Prosthecobacter debontii: one gene and its partner. The protein of the gene in region 1 binds, or shares a complex with, the protein of each later gene. Links are inferred from orthologs where the notes say so. Each region holds a gene or a part of one and is shown on either strand. Other genes may lie near its edges. The genes, in order: secY and secA.

Region 1 (3,262 bases):
AGGTCCTTGACCCCTTGAGGAAACATGCGCTTGCGGAAAGTCAAAATTTCCGGCTCTGTCGAAGTGACCAGCACCACATGCTCAAAGTGGGCGCTAGGCTTCCGATCCTGCGTGATAGCCGTCCAATTATCAGAGAGCACTCGCGTTTTAGCCGTGCCGAGATTGATCATCGGCTCAATGGCCAAAGTCATGCCCGCCTTGAGGCGTGGGCGTTCCCCACGTTTGCCATAATTGGGCACCTGGGGTTCCTCGTGCAGTTTGCGGCCGACACCATGGCCGACAAATTCCCGGACCACGGTGTAACCGTATTGAATGACGTGTTCTTCAACGGAGGCGCAGAGATCTCCGAGCATCCAACCATCGCGAGCGTGATTGGCAGCGATGTGCAAAGACTCCTCTGTCGCCGCCAAGAGATGAAGTGTCTCCTTGGCGACATTCCCGATCGGTACCGTGAGAGCGTTATCTCCGATCCAACCGTTGTATTCGATGCCGACATCGATCTTCACGATATCGCCGTCTTGAATCACCCGGGGCCCACCGATGCCATGCACCACCTCTTCATTGATGGAGATGCAGATGTGACCAGGAAACTTGCGATAGCCTAAGAAAGCACTCTTGCAGCCACGCGCTTTCATTTCTGCCGCCGCATAGCGATCCACTTCCCCGGTCGTCACACCCACTTGAGCTTGAGCGGCTGTTTTCAGCAAGATGTCGCGGGCCATCTGACAGGCCTCGCGGATACCCTGCTGCTGGGCTCCGTGACGAATTGGGATTTTGTTGCTACTGAGCAGTGCCATGAAGATGAAGCGTTTCCTTCGGTCTCGAATTACATGCCTTTGTTATAGATCAGCCAAGCCACGCCCAGAAGGGTGATCAGGGCGATCCCGGTCCAAAGCATGACCACAGTCGCAGGATTCGCCACATTGCCGGTCTGCTGCATGCGGTCGAAGCGACCACGAATGCGGCCCTTCTTCAGGAAGCCATCATAGTGGCTCTGCAGAAGGTGGGTCTCAATCTGACGCATCACGTCGAGAACCACACCGACCAAAATCAGCAAGCTGGTGCCGCCGAAGAACTGAGCGGTCTGAGGTGCGATGCCCAAGATGGAGCTGACGACGCCTGGCATGATGTAAAGCAGAGTCAGGAAGATAGCGCCAGCAAAGGTCAGGCGGCTCATCGTGAAGTCCAAGAAATCTGCCGTGGGCTTACCAGGGCGAATGCCAGGAATGTAACCACCACTGCGCTTCAGATCTTCAGAGATCTGCGTCGGTTGGAACATCGTGGCCACCCAGAAGTAGCTAAAGAAGAAAATCAAGGCGGCGGACAAGCTGTAATAAACCCAACCGGAAGCAATGGTCTGGGAGAAACGCTGCACCCAGCCCACGTCAGGGAACATCGAGGCAATGATGGAGGATGGGAAAAGCAGGATCGCTTGCGCGAAGATGATCGGCATCACACCGGAATAATTGATCTTCAAAGGCAGATACTGAGTCTGGCCGCCATAAACTTTACGACCAACCACGCGCTTGGCATACTGGATGACGATTCGGCGTGTCGCCTGCGTCAAGGCAATGACTCCAGCAATGACAATGATCATGAATGCCAGCAGCAGCACCAGGGTGGCGGGCTTGCTCATATCGCTGCCCACATTGCCCACGTAGGTCTGCCAGACCTGCACCATGGCGCCAGGAAGATCGGAGACGATGTTCACGCAGATCAACAGAGAGACACCGTTGCCGATACCGCGCTCCGTGATCATCTCACCCAGCCACATCATCAGCATGGTGCCGGCAGTGATGGTGATCACCGAAGGCAGCACAAACCCCCAGAAGCTGTAGTCTGGAACGAGAGGGCGATGCAAACGCTCAATGGTTTCCTGAAGACCACCCAAGAAGATGTTCTGACCTGGGTTCTGCAACGACTGCGCCAACAGATATCCTTGGAATACGCAGAGAACGATCGTGGCCAATCGTGTGTATTGAGTGATTTTCTGGCGACCTCCGTCTTCACGAGCCATTTTGCTCAGCCTAGGCACCACAGCCGTCAAGAGCTGCAGCATGATCGAAGCACTGATGTAGGGCATAATGCCGAGGGCAAAAATCGCGCAATTTTGCAGACCACCACCGCTGAAAACGTTCAGCAAGGCGGCTACTTGAGCAGCACCAGAGCCAGCATCCGCCGTGCGGTTTTTGATCCATTCATCGAGCACAGTCACATCAATGCCAGGAAGCGTGATGGAGGCGCCAATGCGGACGATAACGATCATCGCCAGCGTGAACAGGATCCGGGAGCGGAGGTCAGGAACTTTGAAGCTGTTAGCAAAAGCAGAAATCATGAGAGAGGGAGGTAAGAGAAAGCGGGCCTAGCCAACTCACAACCAAAGAGGTTGATCGGTGACCGGCCCGCTGACGGGGTTGGGATTCGATCTGAATAATCAGGCGGCGATGGAGCCACCGGCCTTCTCGATCTTCTCGCGGGCCGATGCACTGACGTTCTTGATCTCAATCGTCAGCTTACGGGAAAGATCGCCAGAGCCGAGGATCTTGATAGCGTCGCAGTTGCGGTTCACAATGCCTTTCTCACGAAGAGCGGCTTCATTGATCACAGCACCATCTTCGAAGGCGTTCAGAGAGCTCACGTTCACGACTTCATACACATCGCGGAACTGAACATTGCTGAAACCTTTCTTCGGAAGGCGACGATGAAGGGGCATCTGACCACCTTCGAAGCCAGGGCGGATGCCCTTACCGGCACGTGCCTTCTGGCCCTTGTGACCTTTACAGGAGGTCTTACCGTGGCCGGAGCTTTCACCGCAGCCGATACGCTTGCGGCGCTTCTTAGCACCCGGGCGGGGTTGGACGTCTTGGAGTCTCATACTATTTTAAATTGGAATGGAAGTTCGAGGGGTGAAGGCCAAAATTACAGAGCCTTCTTCTCTTTGATCTCCTTACCGCGAGCGCGGAGGATCTCATCCTTCGGACGAAGAGCGCCGAGGGCGGCCAGAGTGGCCTTGACGACGTTGGCATGGTTGCTGGAGCCCAGCGACTTACCGATCACGTCTTTCACACCAGCGGCTTCAAGCACAGCGCGGGCTCCACCACCAGCAATGATGCCAGTTCCGGGACCTGCGGGCTTGAGCAGGATGCAACCGCCGCCATGCTCGCCGAGCACTTCATGAGGAATGGTTGCCTCATCGAGATGCACACGATTCATGTTCTTGCGGGAAGCTTCCGTAGCCTTCTTGATCGCGTCTGCGACTTCG
Region 2 (4,062 bases), on another replicon or contig:
TCGTGGGTTGTAAGACCCGAACCATTAAAACGCCTCGCTGAATGGAATCTGGGCGAGAATGCTGAAACAAGAAATCACCAACGATCTCTTTCCAAGCAGAGAGAATCTCTTCTAGTTTTAGTCGATCCCCAATTCCCGCTTCAGCAACGATCTTCCCGACCAAGTCTGCCGCAGAAAATGTGGGCAGATTCTGGAGAGGCCCATCCTCCACCCCACGCCACGCCGCGATGAGAGCGTGCCGACGACGCTGCGCGAAAGTGGGAAAGCGATTGGACATGTCCGAATGATGCGCGGGCCGAAGGAGAAATGCCAGAGGGAAATCCATTCCATGGCGCGATTCCTACTCATTCGGAGTTGCTTGCTCCATCAGCCGTTTGAAAGCTCAACCCATCGCAAAAAATCGGCGGATCGGCGATGATTTGACGTCCTTCACACACGATTCTTTGCGCCTGTGACGAGGGCTATCGACGTATGATTTGCTCCAGGCTGCCTGGATAAGGGTATATTTCTTGACCTGAGAGGCGGAGAAAGCCCTCCTCGCTTGCCAAGTCGTGCATCCTCTCCAAAGTAGGCAGCCCGACTATTATCCCGCCAGGGATCATGGCCGGTTTCTTCGTCTTCTTTTCCCGTTATGTTCGAGTGGATCATCAAAAAAATCATCGGCACGAAAAACCAGCGCACTGTCAAGCGCTTGCAACCGGTCGTGGCCGAGATCAATCGCATCGAAGCTCAGCTTCAGAACGAATCTGACGATGCTCTGCGCGAACGAGTCGCCCGCTGGAAGGAACAGTTTCGGGCCTTCCACACTCCACGATTCCTGGGGGGGGTTTCCCTTCGCATTGCCGATGAAGAAACGGTCGAAGCCTGTCTGCGCCACATCGCAGGTTATTTCGCTGCGCTGAAACCGCATTTTCCGTCCTTGGACGGCAGCTATCTGGCCGAAGAGGCTTGGAAATCCGCTACTTTCGAAGACAAAAAAGCCCGAATCGACACGGCCCGCGAAGCCTGGAATGAAATCCAGCCCAAGTTTGCCGCCATCATCGCCAAGATCCTCAATGACATCCTGCCGGAAGTCTATGCGGTGGTGAAAAGCGCCGCCCGCCGTCTCTGCGGTCAGGAGCACATGGTCTGCGATACCCCGCTGAAGTGGAACATGGTTCACTTCGATGTGCAGCTCATCGGTGGTATCGCCCTGCATCGCGGGATGATCGCTGAGATGGCCACAGGTGAAGGTAAAACCCTCGTAGGAACACTCCCCGTGGCTCTCAATGCCCTGACGGGTCGTGGCGTCCACGTCATCACCGTCAACGATTACCTCGCTCGTCGTGACTCCGAATGGATGGGGTACCTCTACAAATTCCTCGGCCTCACCGTGGGGTGCATCCAGAACGACCAACCGAGCCACATCCGCCGTGACCAATACACGGCTGACATCACCTACGGGACGAACAGCGAGTTCGGCTTTGATTACCTGCGTGATAACGGCATGGCCTCCAGCAAGGAGCAGCAGGTGCAGCGTGGTCACTACTTCGCCATTGTGGACGAAGTGGATTCCGTGCTCATCGATGAAGCCCGCACACCGCTCATCATCAGTGGTCCCGTGGCGGGTGCCGAAAGCACCCACCAGTATGAGCGCTACAAGCCTCTGGTCGAACAATTGGTTCGCCGCCAAAACACACTCTGCAACAGCCTCGTCGCCGAAGCCAAAGAAGACGCTAAAAATGGTGAACTCGAAGTGGCGGGTCGCAAGCTCTATCAGGTGAAACTCGGGCAGCCGAAAAACCGCGCCCTCATGCGCTGTATGGAAGATCCCGAGCTTCGCCGCGCCATTGAGAAGGCCGAGCTAAAAATGTATGAGGACACTCAGAAGAAGGACCTCTTCGAACTCAAAGAAGGCCTGTTTTTCTCCATTGAAGAGAAGAGCCATGATGCCGATCTGAGCGAGAAAGGCCGTAACTTCCTCAGCCCAGACGAGCCCGATGCCTTCGTGCTTCCAGACCTTGCCACCATCTACTCAGAAATCGATGGTGACCCATCCCTGACGGATGCTCAGAAGGTTCAGAAGAAGAACGAAATGCAGGATCGCCTGTCTCACCAGGGCCAGCGCATCCACCAGATCAGTCAGCTTCTCCGTGCCTACTGTCTTTATGAAAAAGACGTGGAGTATGTGGTGGAAGAAAACAAGGTCGTCATCGTGGACGAACAAACCGGCCGTAAGATGGCGGGTCGCCGCTGGAGCGATGGTCTTCATCAGGCGGTGGAAGCCAAGGAAGGCGTGCAGATCGATGCCGAGACTCAGACTCTCGCCACCATCACCATTCAGAACTACTTCCGCCTGTATGAAAAACTGGGCGGCATGACTGGCACCGCTGAAACCGATGCCGCTGAATTTCATGACATCTACGGTCTGGATGTGCTGACCATCCCCACCAACCGCTCGGTGCGCCGCGTGGATCAAAATGACAGCATCTTCAAGACCCGCCGTGAAAAATACAATGCGGTGATCGAGATGATCAAAGAGCGCCATGTCAAAGGCCAGCCCATGCTGGTCGGCACCGCCAGTGTGGAAGCTTCCGAGACTGTCAGCCGCATGCTTAAGCTCCAAAAGATCCCGCACTCCGTGCTGAACGCCAAGTATCACCGCCAGGAGGCCGAGATCGTCGCCCGTGCTGGGCAGCGCGGAGCCGTCACCATCTCCACCAACATGGCTGGTCGTGGCACGGACATCAAGCTGGGGGAAGGCGTGGGTGAACTCGGAGGTCTGCTCGTGCTTGCCACCGAGCGCCACGAATCCCGCCGGGTGGACCGTCAGTTGCGCGGTCGTTGCGCACGTCAGGGTGACCCAGGTGAAAGCAAGTTCTTCATCAGCTTTGAAGACGATCTCATGCGCAATTTCGGCGCGGCGGATCGCATGACCAAAATCATGGAACGCTTCGGTATGGCCGAGGGCGAAGAGCTTCAGCACCCATGGTTGAATCGTTCGGTCGAAACCGCTCAGAAGCGTGTCGAACAGCGCAACTACACCTGGCGTAAGCGCGTCCTGGAGTATGACGATGTCATGAACCAACAGCGTGAGGTCATTTACGAATGGCGTAACGATGTGCTGGAGAGCAACGATCCACGACTGCTCATCAATGAAGCCGTGGAAAAAGGCCTCAAAGAACGCATGGAGGAATTCCTTCCTAAAGAAAAAGGCGGGGACTTCGTGCCGGATTATGAGAACCTGCTGCAGTGGGTGAACACCACCTTCCCGATCGGCCTGCGTGAGTTTGATGACGAATTCAAGGCCCTGGATTTCGAAGGCCAGTTTGAGTTTCTCAAAGACAAGATTTTCAGCGCCTACGACATCAAGGTGAATGGCGCCAATCCTCAGGCACTCCAAGAGATCGAGAAGATGATTCTGCTGAATGCGATTGATCGCCTGTGGCAGGAACATCTTTATGCCCTGGATGCCCTCAAAGAAGGCATCAGCCTGCGGAGCTATGGTCAAAAAGATCCTCTCATCGAGTTCAAGCAGGAAGCCTTCACCATCTTCTCCGACCTGATGCGCAACATCAATGGTGAGGTCCTGGGTAATCTCTTCCGCAGCACGCAGCAGCTTGCAGCTTTTGAACAGTTCCTGGCCCAGATCGCCATGATGCAGCAGTCGGGTTCTCTTCCCGCACCTCAGCCCCAGCAACAGCCTGCGGCTCCAGAACCCGCACCTCAGCCAAAGCCCCACAATCCTGCGGCGGATGGTCCGAAACTGATTCTTCCTTCGGCCATGCCTGCTCGTAAACCGATGGCGACAGTAGGCCGCAATGACCCTTGCCCTTGCGGAAGTGGCAAGAAGTTCAAAAACTGCTGCGGTCGCCTAGCTTAACATCGAATTGCATTAACCACCACTCTCATGGACGAAACGGCTCTCCAATCTGCTCTTTCCAATCCCCAAAACCTCGGGGAGATGCCGGATGCTGATGCCGTGGGCACCGTAGGTTCTCCTGACTGCGGTGACATGGTCCGCATGTGGCTCAAGTATAGGGAGAAAGATGGCAAGAAGGTCATTGATAAAGCCAGCTTCCA

Evidence for each region.
Region 2: the proteins of secY (region 1) and secA are in contact, whole or in part, in a crystal structure (PDB 3DIN), measured with the Thermotoga maritima proteins. The link is inferred for Prosthecobacter debontii from one-to-one orthologs. Residues at the interface, in WP_004081795.1 of Thermotoga maritima: Glu108, Gly109, Glu110, Glu111, Ala236, Glu237, Arg238, Arg239, Ile240, Thr241, Ile242, Gln243, Tyr244, Ala245, Arg246, Arg247, Val248, Thr249, Gly250, Arg251, Arg252, Val253, Tyr254, Gly256, Ala257, Ser258, Thr259, Tyr260, Leu261, Pro262; in WP_004082002.1 of Thermotoga maritima: Glu261, Ala262, Arg263, Lys300, Ala301, Arg302, Thr303, Ile304, Ile305, Leu323, Tyr324, Asp325, Pro326, Val329, Ser330, Tyr333, Ile336, Lys340, Phe345, Val349, Glu363, Phe364, Tyr374, Ser375, Gly376, Gly377, Glu393, Ile395, Thr482, Ser483.

What each region holds. Positions count from the first base shown.
Region 1 is NZ_FUYE01000020.1:8,311-11,572, forward strand. The notes cover bases 82-3,028. They hold secY (preprotein translocase subunit SecY), read right to left. Parts: upstream 2,336-3,028; coding sequence 827-2,335; downstream 82-826. Other genes in these bases: map (type I methionyl aminopeptidase), read right to left, coding at 82-797; rplO (50S ribosomal protein L15), read right to left, coding at 2,435-2,875; rpsE (30S ribosomal protein S5), read right to left, coding at 2,920-3,028. In the rest of the region: more of map, read right to left, coding at 1-81; more of rpsE, read right to left, coding at 3,029-3,262. UniProt on the Escherichia coli protein: The central subunit of the protein translocation channel SecYEG. Consists of two halves formed by TMs 1-5 and 6-10.
Region 2 is NZ_FUYE01000032.1:5,409-9,470, reverse strand. The notes cover bases 316-4,062. They hold secA (preprotein translocase subunit SecA), read left to right. Parts: upstream 316-631; coding sequence 632-3,862; downstream 3,863-4,062. Other genes in these bases: B5D61_RS25050 (iron-sulfur cluster assembly scaffold protein), read left to right, coding at 3,890-4,062; B5D61_RS25060 (DciA family protein), read right to left, coding at 316-325. Outside these bases: more of B5D61_RS25060, read right to left, coding at 1-315. UniProt on the Escherichia coli protein: Required for protein export, interacts with the SecYEG preprotein conducting channel.